DNA from 2 places in the Cupriavidus sp. a3 genome. Region 2 is predicted to be linked to the other one. Evidence: riboswitches for the same ligand, from Rfam matches in the RefSeq annotation. Region 2 holds a riboswitch; the other holds the start of a gene.
What was found. A riboswitch is a leader RNA that binds a small molecule or an ion and turns the genes downstream of it on or off. The one in region 2 is predicted to bind glycine.

Region 1 (5,302 bases), on a different contig from region 2:
CGACGCCGCGGCGCGGCGTGGTGATTGCGCGGATAAAGGCGGGATCGTCGTCGTGATTGGCGATCAGGCGCAGGTAGGCGCAGATGTCCTTGATCTCGGCCTTGTCGAAGAAGCTCTGGCCACCCGACAGCACATAGGGAATGCGCTCGCGCCGCAGGATCTGCTCGAACAGCCGCGCCTGGTGGTTGCCGCGGTACAGGATGGCGTAGTCGCGGAACTGCGCGCGGCGCTCGAACTTGTGCGCCGACAGGCGGAACACCACCGACTCCGCCTCGTGCTCCTCGTCGTTCATCGGGTGGATGGCGATGGGATCGCCCATGCCGTGCTCGCTCCACAGCTTCTTGTCGAAGAGCTTGGGATTGTTGGCGATGACCGCGTTGGCCGCTTCCAGGATGCGCACGGTGGAGCGGTAGTTCTGCTCCAGCTTGATCACCTTGAGGTCGGGGAAGTCGGTCTGCAGCCCGCGCAGGTTGTCCAGCGTGGCGCCGCGCCAGCCGTAGATGGCCTGGTCGTCGTCGCCCACCGCGGTAAAGGCCGGCGCGCGCAGGTGCGAGCCCCCCGCCAGCAGCTTGAGCAGCTGGTACTGGCAGGCGTTGGTGTCCTGGTACTCGTCGACCAGGAAGTAGCGCAGCCGGTTCTGCCACTTGAGCTGTACCGCTTCGTTGCGCGCGAACAGTTCCGCGGGCAAGCGGATCAGGTCGTCGAAATCCACCGCCTGGTACGCGTTCAGCGTGGCGACGTAGTTGCGGTAGACCAGCGCGGCCTGGTGCTCGTCGGCATTGGCCGCCTGCGCGATCGCGGCCTCGGGGTCGACCATGCCGTTCTTCCACAGCGAGATCGTGCTCTGCACGCCGCGGATCAGCTTCTTGTCGGTGGTGCCGAGCTGCTCCTGGATCAGGCCGAAGCAGTCGTCCGAATCCATGATCGAGAACTGCGGCTTCAGGCCGACGTGTTCCGCCTCCATGCGCAGAATCTGCACGCCCAGCGAGTGGAAGGTACAGACTGTGAGCTGCTTGAGCGGGATGCGCTTGCCCTCGCGCGTGGTCTTGCCTTCCATCAGCTTGCCGATGCGTTCCTGCATCTCCTTGGCAGCCTTGTTGGTGAAGGTGACGGCGGCGATATGGCGCGGCTCGAAGCCCTTGTCTTCGATCAGGTGCGCGATCTTCTGCGTGATCACGCGGGTCTTGCCCGAGCCCGCCCCGGCAAGGACGAGGCAGGGTCCGTCCAGATAGCGGACGGCTTCAGATTGGGCGGCGTTGAGGCCGTGGCTCATGCGCGGGAATGCTTGCGGGGGGTGGTCGGGGCGGCGTCGCGCCCTGTACACCACATGGGGCGGCGCCGGACGCAAAGCTAATCATGTTAACACGCTGGGCCGGCCCTGATCAGTCAGCGGGAACCGCTTTTTCCGGGGGCGGGGACGTTACCGAAGTAACACTTGGTAAGTCCCAAAACCGGGCGTCCGGGCCCTCCTCTAACCAGTATGGCGGGATGGCAGACCTGCGTCCCGAACGTACTCAAAGTTACTTTCGGAGCCCATCATGAAAATGCTACGAGCCTTTTCCAAAGCGACGATGGCCGGCATAGCCGTTGCGGCCCTGGCCACCGGCTGTGCCGACATGACACCGAAGCAGCGCAACACGGTCATTGGTGCCGGCGTGGGCGCGGCCGGCGGTGCTGCGTTGACGCACGGTAGTGCCGCAGGCACGCTGGGCGGTGCCGCCCTGGGCGGCGTGGTCGGTAACGTAATGACCGACGACCATCGCCGTTGATAGGGCGAATGGCTGCTGGCGGGGGGCGCCCGCCGCGTTGACAAAGGCAGGGCCCTCCCGTACATTGCGCGCATCCGACCGGGAGAGCGCGCATATCTGCGCCGCCGAAGGGGTATCACCCGAAAACTCTCAGGCACCACGGACCGCTCGGATCGGCATGCAACATGCACACGATGCATGCCGCACTCTGGAGAGCGGCACCCGCCATTCGTGGCGAGCGTGCCCACCGAAGGGGCGCGCGAGGACGGGATTCAACGAATCCGCCTCGTAATCTCTCAGGTATCGAGGACAGAGGGGTCATCCGCCGCAGCGGATTGCTTGGCCATTGGCATAGCGATCGTTGCGGCGGATGGCCCTTTTTTGTTTTCGCAACCCGACATTGCCCCCGAGGATTCCATGACGCTCCAGGCCACGCCCCTCAACGCCATCCACCGCGCCCTCGGCGCCCGCATGGTCGACTTCGGCGGCTGGGACATGCCGGTCAACTACGGCTCCCAGATCGAAGAACACAACGCCGTGCGCACCGACGCCGGCATGTTCGACGTGTCGCACATGTGCGTGGTCGACCTCAGCGGCCCCAATACCCGCGCCTTCCTGCGCGGCCTGCTGGCCAACAACGTCGACAAGCTGCAGACGCCGGGCAAGGCGCTGTACTCGTGCATGCTCGACGAAAAAGGCGGCGTGATCGACGACCTGATCGTCTATTTCTTTGCCGAGGACCGTTTCCGCCTGGTGGTCAACGCCAGCACCGCGGTCGGCGATATCGACTGGATCCGTGCGCGCAACGACGCCACCGGCAGCGGCGTGACCATCACCCCGCGCCGTGAAGATGTTGCGCCCGCGGGCGCGCAGCCGCTGGCGATCGTCGCGGTGCAGGGCCCTAACGCCCGCGCCAAGGTGTGGAGTACCTTCCCGTCGACCCAGCCTTCCGATGCGCTCAAGCCGTTCAACGCTGTCGTGGTGCAGGACCCCGCACTTGGCGAAGTCATGGTCGCGCGCACCGGCTACACCGGCGAAGACGGCTTCGAGCTGGTGGTGCCGGCGGCCAGCGTCGCCGGCCTGTGGGAAAAACTGAATGCCGCGGGCGTGCGCCCGGCCGGCCTGGGCGCGCGCGACACGCTGCGCCTGGAAGCCGGCATGAACCTGTATGGCCAGGACATGGATATCAGCACCTCGCCGCTGGACGCGGGCCTGGCCTGGACCGTCGACCTGCAGAGCGAGCGCGACTTCACCGGCAAGGCGGCACTGGCCGCGGCCGGCTCGCGCCAGCAATTCCTCGGCCTGATCCTGCGCGACAAAGGTGGCGTGCTGCGCGCCCACCAGAAGGTCATCACCGCCGCCGGTGACGGCGAAATCACCAGCGGCACCTTCAGCCCCTCGCTGTCGCAATCGATCGCGTTCGCGCGCCTGCCGCAGGGCGTGAACGTCGGCGACACCGTGCAGGTGGAGATCCGCGACCGCAAACTCAACGCGACTGTGGTTAAACTGCCGTTTGTGCGTAATGGCAAGGCACTCGTGAGCTAAGGGAAACATCCGCTCACCCAACGGTCGCCCTCGCCTGCCGGCAGCGTTGCCGGGCAGGCATCACCCAACAAGAAACAGATCTGAATCCGGAGAACCTTCATGAATTTCCCCGCCGACCTCAAATACACCGAGTCGCATGAGTGGGTGCGCGTCGAAGCCGACGGCACGCTCACCATTGGCATCACCGACCACGCACAGGATGCGCTGGGCGACATCGTCTTCCTGGAACTGCCCGAAGTGGGCAAGTCGGTCGGTGCCGGCGACGCGCTGGCAGTGGTGGAATCGGTGAAGGCCGCTTCCGATATCTACGCCCCGGTGGCCGGCGAAGTGATCGCCGTCAACGAAGCCGCCACGGCCGAGCCGGAAAGCGTCAATGCCAATGCCTTCGACGCCTGGCTGTTCAAGCTCAAGCCGGCCAACAGCGACGACGTCAACGGCCTGATGTCGGCCGACGCGTACAAGGCCAGCGTCGGCGCCTGATCGCCCCGCCGGTCCCGCACCCGGGATCGGCACACAGCATTTGCAGCGCCGCGGCACGGCTGACCACCTGCCGCAGCGCTCCCCACGAGGTTCTTGCCAATGAACGCCCCGCTTCCCATGACCGCCGCCCAAGGTAACCGGCCCACGCTGGCCGAACTGGAGGCGCGCGACGCCTTCGCCGCCCGCCACATCGGCCCCGATACCCCCGAACAGCAGCACATGCTGAAGGTGCTCGGCTACGACAGCCGCGCCGCGCTGATCGATGCCGTGATCCCCGCCGCCATCCGCCGCCGCGACGGCATGCCGATGGGCGAGTTCACCGAGCCGCTGAGCGAGGAAGCCGCACTGGCCAAGCTGCGCGGCCTGGCGCGCAAGAACCGCGTACTGAAGAGCTTTATCGGCCAGGGCTACTACAACACCGTCACGCCCGCGGTCGTGCTGCGCAATATCTTCGAGAACCCGGCCTGGTACACCGCCTACACGCCCTACCAGCCGGAAATCTCGCAAGGCCGCCTGGAAGCGATGCTGAACTTCCAGCAGATGGTCACCGACCTGACCGGGCTGGATATCGCCAACGCGTCGATGCTCGATGAAGGCACCGCTGCCGCCGAAGCGATGACGCTGCTGCAGCGCGTGAACAAGCACGACTCCAGTATCTTCTTCGTCGCCGACGACGTGCTGCCGCAGACGCTGGAAGTGGTGCGAACGCGCGCGCTGCCGCTGGATATCGAAGTGAAGGTCGGCCCCGCCGCCGACGCCGCTGCTGCGGGCGCCTTCGGCGTGCTGCTGCAGTACCCGGGCGTGAACGGCGACATCAATGACTACCGCGCCATCGCCGACGCGGTGCACGCCGCCGGGGGCCTGGTGGTGGCTGCCGCCGACCTGCTGGCGCTGACGCTGATCGCCGCGCCGGGCGAATGGGGTGCCGACGTGGCCGTGGGCAACTCGCAGCGCTTCGGCGTGCCGCTGGGCTTTGGCGGCCCGCACGCCGGCTACATGGCGGTGAAGGATGCGTTCAAGCGCTCGATGCCGGGCCGTCTGGTCGGCGTGACCGTCGACGCGCAGGGCAACAAGGCGTATCGCCTGGCGCTGCAGACGCGCGAACAGCATATCCGCCGCGAAAAGGCGACCTCCAACATCTGTACCGCGCAGGTGCTGCTGGCGGTGATGGCGTCGATGTACGCCGTATACCACGGCCCGCAGGGCCTGAAGCGCATCGCGCAGCGCGTGCATCGCCTGGCCGCGACGCTGGCCGCCGGCCTGGAGCAGCTTGGCTTCGTCCGCACCAACGCCACCTTCTTCGACACGCTGACGCTGGAGACCGGCTTCAACACCGAAGCCATCCATGCCGCCGCCACCGCGCGCGGCATCAACCTGCGCCATGCCGGCGCCACGCGCGTCGGCATCTCGCTGGACGAGACCGCCACCCGCGACGACGTGGTTGCGCTGTGGGAAATCTTCACGCAAGGCAAGCCGCTGCCGGCGGGCCTCGATTTCGACAAGCTCGAAGCCGCCATCAATGACGCCTT
Region 2 (5,302 bases):
GTTGTTGATCAGCGAGGTGCCGGTGATGCGGCCCTGGAACAGCTCGGCGACGGTCGGGTAGCGCCAGGCCTGGCCGAGCGACAGCCGGCCCAGCCAGTCCTGACCGATGGCCTTTTCCAGCGCCAGCTTGGGCGACCAGTTGGACTCGCTGCGCACCGGGTAGGCGACATCTACGCCTGGCTGGCTGCGGCTGCCGTCATAGGCGCGCCAGTGCTCCCAGCGCACGCCCGGGATCAGCTTCCAGTCCTCGGCGAAGTACCACGCGTCCTGCGCGTACAGCGCCTGCGTCTCGGTCTTGCCGGCAAAGGCGTTGTTGAACGCGGAGATGGTGGCGGCCTGCCAGTCCGAGGTGTTGTAGGTGGTGTTGCTGAGCCTGTAGTTGTCGTAGTGGTAGCCGAGGGTGACCCAGTGGCCGCCCTTGAGCTGCTGCGGGCGGTAGTCGGCCTTCAGGTCGAGCGTGCGCCAGCCGGTGCCGTCGCCATAGGTCACCGTGCCCGGGCCATTGCCCGCGGTGCTGGCGGTGCGGCTGATGTCCTTGGTGACATCGAACAGCGATGCCACGCCGGAGAAATTCCACCCGGTCTCGTTGCGCGTGCGCAGCGACAGGCCGTAGAGCCAGCGCGCGTCCTCGCCATTGCCCGGCGCAAACGCGTTGGCGGGGATCACGTAGCGGAGGCCGCCGATATTGACCGGGCCGCTCGACACCACGTTGCCGTCGGCATCGCGCAGGTAGCTGCCGGTGGCGCTGGAGCGGTCCTGCTGCCAGTAGGCGGCGGTGAATTGCGCCTGCAGGGTATTGGTGATGTCGTAGCCGAGCTTGAGCTTGAGCTGGTCCTGCACGGTGTGCGTGACGCCCTCGCTGTTGACGCCCATCACGGTGCGGTCGGCGCCGGTCTGGTCCTGGTCGAAGTAGGCGCCGGTCACGGGCTTGTCGGCCGAAGTCGCCCGCACGCTGGAGCGCGCCGCGGTGTAGAAGCTCAGCGGCTGGCTCTTGCTGTCCTGCCGGTCGACGCTGACCAGCCACGAGAACGGCCCGGCGCGGTCGCCCACGTAGGCGTTGGCGTGCACGCCGTTGAAACTGTCGTGCGTGCCGTACAGGTTGAAGCGCTGCGTGAATAGCTGCACGCTGGCATCGCCCTCGAACTTCTCCGGTGTGCGCGTACTGATCAGCACGGTCGCGCCCAGCGAATTGCCCGGGTACAGCGCCGAATACGGGCCATACAGCACGTCGACGCGCTCGATCTCGGCGGCGTTGACCAGCGACCAGCGCGGCGGGAAAGTGAAATCGGAGCCCAGCAGGTTGGAAAGCAGCAGGCCGTCGGCATAGACCAGCCCGCGCGCCGACTGGCGCGAGCTAGTGCTGCGCACCGAGATGATCGAGTTCATATCGCCGATGAAGCGCTTGCGCACGGCGAGGTTGGGCGCGTACTTGAGCGCGTCTTCGGTGTTGACCACGTTGAAGTCCGCCATGCGTGCGGCGCTGATGCCATAGGCGGGCGATGGCGTATTGGGCGGCGTGGCCGGCGTTTCGCCGCGCCCGGTCTTCGCCGAGACCACGACTTCCTGCAAGGGCTGCGGCGCGCTGACGGGTTCATCCGGCTGCGCGCCGGCGATGCCGGGGCCCATCAGCGCGGCCGAGGCGGCCAGCGCAATCCGATTTCTTCTCACTGGAATACCTTTTCTGTTCTTCTGGCTCGCCCGACCGGTGCGCCGTATCCGGCTCGTGCTACGGCGCACTTCCTCCGCGTAGCGAGTGCTGACATTCTAGGGGGCGGGTCGGCTTGACGCAGTGCGACATAGCGCCGCGCCGGTAAAGAAGCGACTCGACCCATCCATGCGAACACGACTGGCTCTATTCGCGTTTACCCGCATATCCACTTGCGGCCTTTGTCTCTAGATTTGCGCGGATTGGCGTTCGCGCCAACGTGATGCTGGGAGAGACTGATCCGGCGGCAGCCGCCGCGGACAGCGCCGAAGGAGCAACCGCCCCGGAAACTCTCAGGCAAAAGGACCGGTATCACGCGTCACAGCACTCTGAAGAATGCCGCCATCGTCAGCCGGCATACCGAAGGAGCAAGCGGCCCCCGCCACCGGTACCCCCGGGCACCACCGGCGGCTGTCGTGAATCTCTCAGGTCAGGAACAGAGGGGGCGTCCGCCACGCATGTCGCGTGCGGGCTCCCACCCCGACGTTTCTGGACTGCCAGATCATGAAGACAATCGCCGTCATCGGCGGTGGCATCACCGGTGTCACCACGGCCTACGCGCTCGCCCGGCGCGGATTCTCCGTCACCCTGTTCGAGCGCCACCGCTACGCCGCGATGGAAACCTCGTTCGCCAACGGCGGGCAGCTATCCGCCTCCAATGCCGAGGTGTGGACGCACTGGTCCACCATCATCAAGGGCCTGAAGTGGATGCTGCGCAGCGACGCCCCGCTGCTGGTCAACCCGCGCCCGAGCTGGCACAAGCTGAGCTGGTTCGCCGAGTTCATCGCCTCGATCCCGCATTACCGCCGCAACACCATCGAGACCGCGCGCCTGGCCATCGCGGCGCGCGAGCACCTGTTCGCGTGGGCGGCGCAGGAAGGCATCGACTTCGACCACAAGCGCGAAGGCATCCTGCATATCTATCGCGACAAGGCGGGCTTCGAGCACGCGGGCCGCGTCTCGGCGCTGCTGGCGCAGGGCGGGCTGGAGCGCCGCGCGGTGACGCCGGCGGAAATGCGCGCGATCGAGCCGACGCTGGCCGGCACCTACTACGGCGGCTATTTCACCGAAAGCGATTCGACCGGCGACATCCACAAGTTCACCAGCGGCCTGGCCGCCGCCATCGAGCGCATGGGCGTGCACTGCCGCTACGGCGAGGACGTGCGCAAGGTCACCACCGATGGCCGCAGCGCCAGCGTGACCGTGCAGGAAGGCGCGGACAGCGCCACCTCGACCTTCGACGGCGCGGTGATCTGCGCCGGCACCGCCAGCCGCGCGCTGGCCGCCGGGCTGGGCGACCGCGTCAACATCTATCCGGTCAAGGGCTATTCCATCACCGTCAACCTGAACGACGCGGGCAGCCGCACCGCGGCGCCGACCGTCAGCCTGCTCGACGATGAAACCAAGCTGGTCACCAGCCGCCTGGGCGACGACCGCTTCCGCGTGGCCGGCACCGCGGAGTTCAACGGCTTCAACCGCGACATCCGCGCCGACCGCATCCGGCCGCTGGTGGAATGGGTGCAGCAGTGCTTCCCCGGCGTCAGCACGCGCAGCGTGGTGCCGTGGGCGGGGCTGCGGCCGATGCTGCCGGATATGCTGCCGCGTGTTGGGCGGGGGCGGGCCCGGTGCGTGTTCTACAACACCGGGCATGGGCACCTTGGCTGGACGCTGTCGGCGGTGACGGCGGATATGGTGGCGGGGGTGGTGGCGCAGGCGCTGGTTGAGCCGAAAGTCTCGGGCGTGGGCTCGCTGGGACTTGCCAAGGCTTGAGATTGCCAGTTGAGCGCCTCGCTATTGCCAGCGCTGGCCCTCTCCCCCAGCCCCTCTCCCGCTCGCGGGAGAGGTACGGGGGAGAGGGCGGGAGCCTCCACGGAGTGAAGCGCCATCGCCCGCCGTGAACCGCTCAGGCCGGCGCAAACACCGGCACCGGCGCCCCATCCACGCTGGGCGCGAACCTGACCTTCACCTTCTGCCCGATGCGCACCTCATCGAGATCGCAATCGACGATATGGGTCATCATGGTCACGCCCTCGTCCAGCGTCACATAGGCAATGCAATACGCCTGCGGGCCAGCCTTGCGCGTGACGCTGTACGAGTAGATGGTGCCGCGGCCGCTGGCGGTCTTCCAGACCGTATCGCCCATGCAGAACGGGCACAGCGTGCGCGGATACCAGTGCGTCTTGCCGCATGACTGGCAGTGCTTGACCAGCAGCCGGCCTTCGCGCGCGGCCTGCCAGAATTCGATGTTGTCGGGCTGTTCGTCCGGGGCCTTGTAGGCCATGGGAGTGTGCGGGGTCGTCATGTCAGTTGCTCCGGCGATCGTTCATTATTCGCGCTCGAGGATCAGGGTGGCGCTGCCGTGGCGCGAGCCCAGGTAGCCGCCGGTGCCTTGCGCCAGCGCCAGGTCGCAGTTCTTCACCTGCACCGCTGGATGCGCCTCGCCGCGCAGCTGGCGCACGGCCTCGATCACCTTGGTGATGCCGCCGCGGTTGGCCGGGTGGTTGTTGCACAGGCCACCGCCATCGGTATTGAACGGCAGCTTGCCGACGCCCGAGATCAGGTTGCCGTCGGCCACGAACTTGCCGCCTTCGCCCTTCTTGCAGAAGCCCAGGTCTTCCAGCTGCATCAGCACGGTGATGGTGAAGCTGTCGTAGATCGAGGCGTACTTGATGTCGGCCGGGGTCACGCCGGCTTCAGCGAACGCGGCCGCGCCGGAAAACTTCGCGCCCGACCAGCTCAGGTCGACCTCGCCGCCGAGCTGGCCCTTGACGTATTCACCGGCGCCGATGATCTTCACCTTCGGGCGCCTGAGCGTGGCCGCGATCTCGGGCCGCGCCACGATCAGCGCGCCGCCGCCGTCGGACACCACGCAGCAGTCGAGCTTGTGCAGCGGGTCGGCGATCAACGGCGAGTTCAGCACCTCTTCCACCGTGACCACGTTGCGCAGCATCGCGTGCGGGTTGTGCTGCGCGTGGTGCGACGCCGCCACCTTGACCCATGCCAGCTGCTCGGGCGTGGTGCCGTACTCGTACATATGGCGCATCGCCACCATCGCGTACAGGTTGACGGTGACGGGATTGAACGGCGCCTCGAACGGGGCGTCCGGCAGGTTGGCGCCCCAGTTGCGCGCCTGCGTGCCGGTCGAGCCTTCGGAGCGCGGCCGGCCCGCCAGCGTGATCAGCGCCACGTTGCACTTGCCGGCGGCAATGGCCTGCGCGGCGTGCGAGACATGCACCAGGTAGGCGGAGCCGCCGGTGTCGGTGGAGTCCACGTGGCGCACCTTCAGGCCGAGGTAGTCGACCATGTTGGTGGCGCCCAGCCCCGGCGCATCGCCGGCGCAGAAGTAGCCATCCACGTCCGCCAGGGTCAGGCCGGCATCGGCCAGCGCGCCGCGCGCGGATTCCGCGTGCAGCTGCGCCACCGACTTGTCCGGCGCCTTGCGGGTCGGGTGCTCGTAGGCCCCGACGATATATGCCTTGCCTTTGATGCTCATGGGAGTCTCGTCCTGCTTGGGATTGATATTGGGGAACTTCAGAAGCGCATCTGCACCAGCCAGGTCGCCACCATGGCCGGCCGCTCGCTGCCTTCGACCTGCAT

Region 1: it holds a riboswitch for glycine, as region 2 does, so the genes downstream of both, gcvT (glycine cleavage system aminomethyltransferase GcvT) here and ACAD63_RS31280 (D-amino acid dehydrogenase) in region 2, are expected to answer to the same signal.

Annotation. Positions count from the first base shown of each region.
Region 1 covers NZ_CP170643.1:180,732-186,033, reverse strand. The annotation lists gene ACAD63_RS00745 (UvrD-helicase domain-containing protein) at 1-1,273, opposite strand, end outside; gene ACAD63_RS00740 (glycine zipper 2TM domain-containing protein) at 1,539-1,769, shown strand; glycine riboswitch at 1,839-1,925, shown strand; glycine riboswitch at 1,947-2,071, shown strand; gene gcvT (glycine cleavage system aminomethyltransferase GcvT) at 2,166-3,293, shown strand; gene gcvH (glycine cleavage system protein GcvH) at 3,393-3,773, shown strand; gene gcvP (aminomethyl-transferring glycine dehydrogenase) at 3,873-5,302, shown strand, end outside.
Region 2 covers NZ_CP170644.1:2,086,572-2,091,873, forward strand. The annotation lists gene ACAD63_RS31275 (TonB-dependent receptor) at 1-1,668, opposite strand, end outside; glycine riboswitch at 1,923-2,024, shown strand; glycine riboswitch at 2,025-2,155, shown strand; gene ACAD63_RS31280 (D-amino acid dehydrogenase) at 2,210-3,475, shown strand; gene ACAD63_RS31285 (Zn-ribbon domain-containing OB-fold protein) at 3,609-4,007, opposite strand; gene ACAD63_RS31290 (thiolase domain-containing protein) at 4,032-5,198, opposite strand; gene ACAD63_RS31295 (MaoC family dehydratase) at 5,237-5,302, opposite strand, start outside.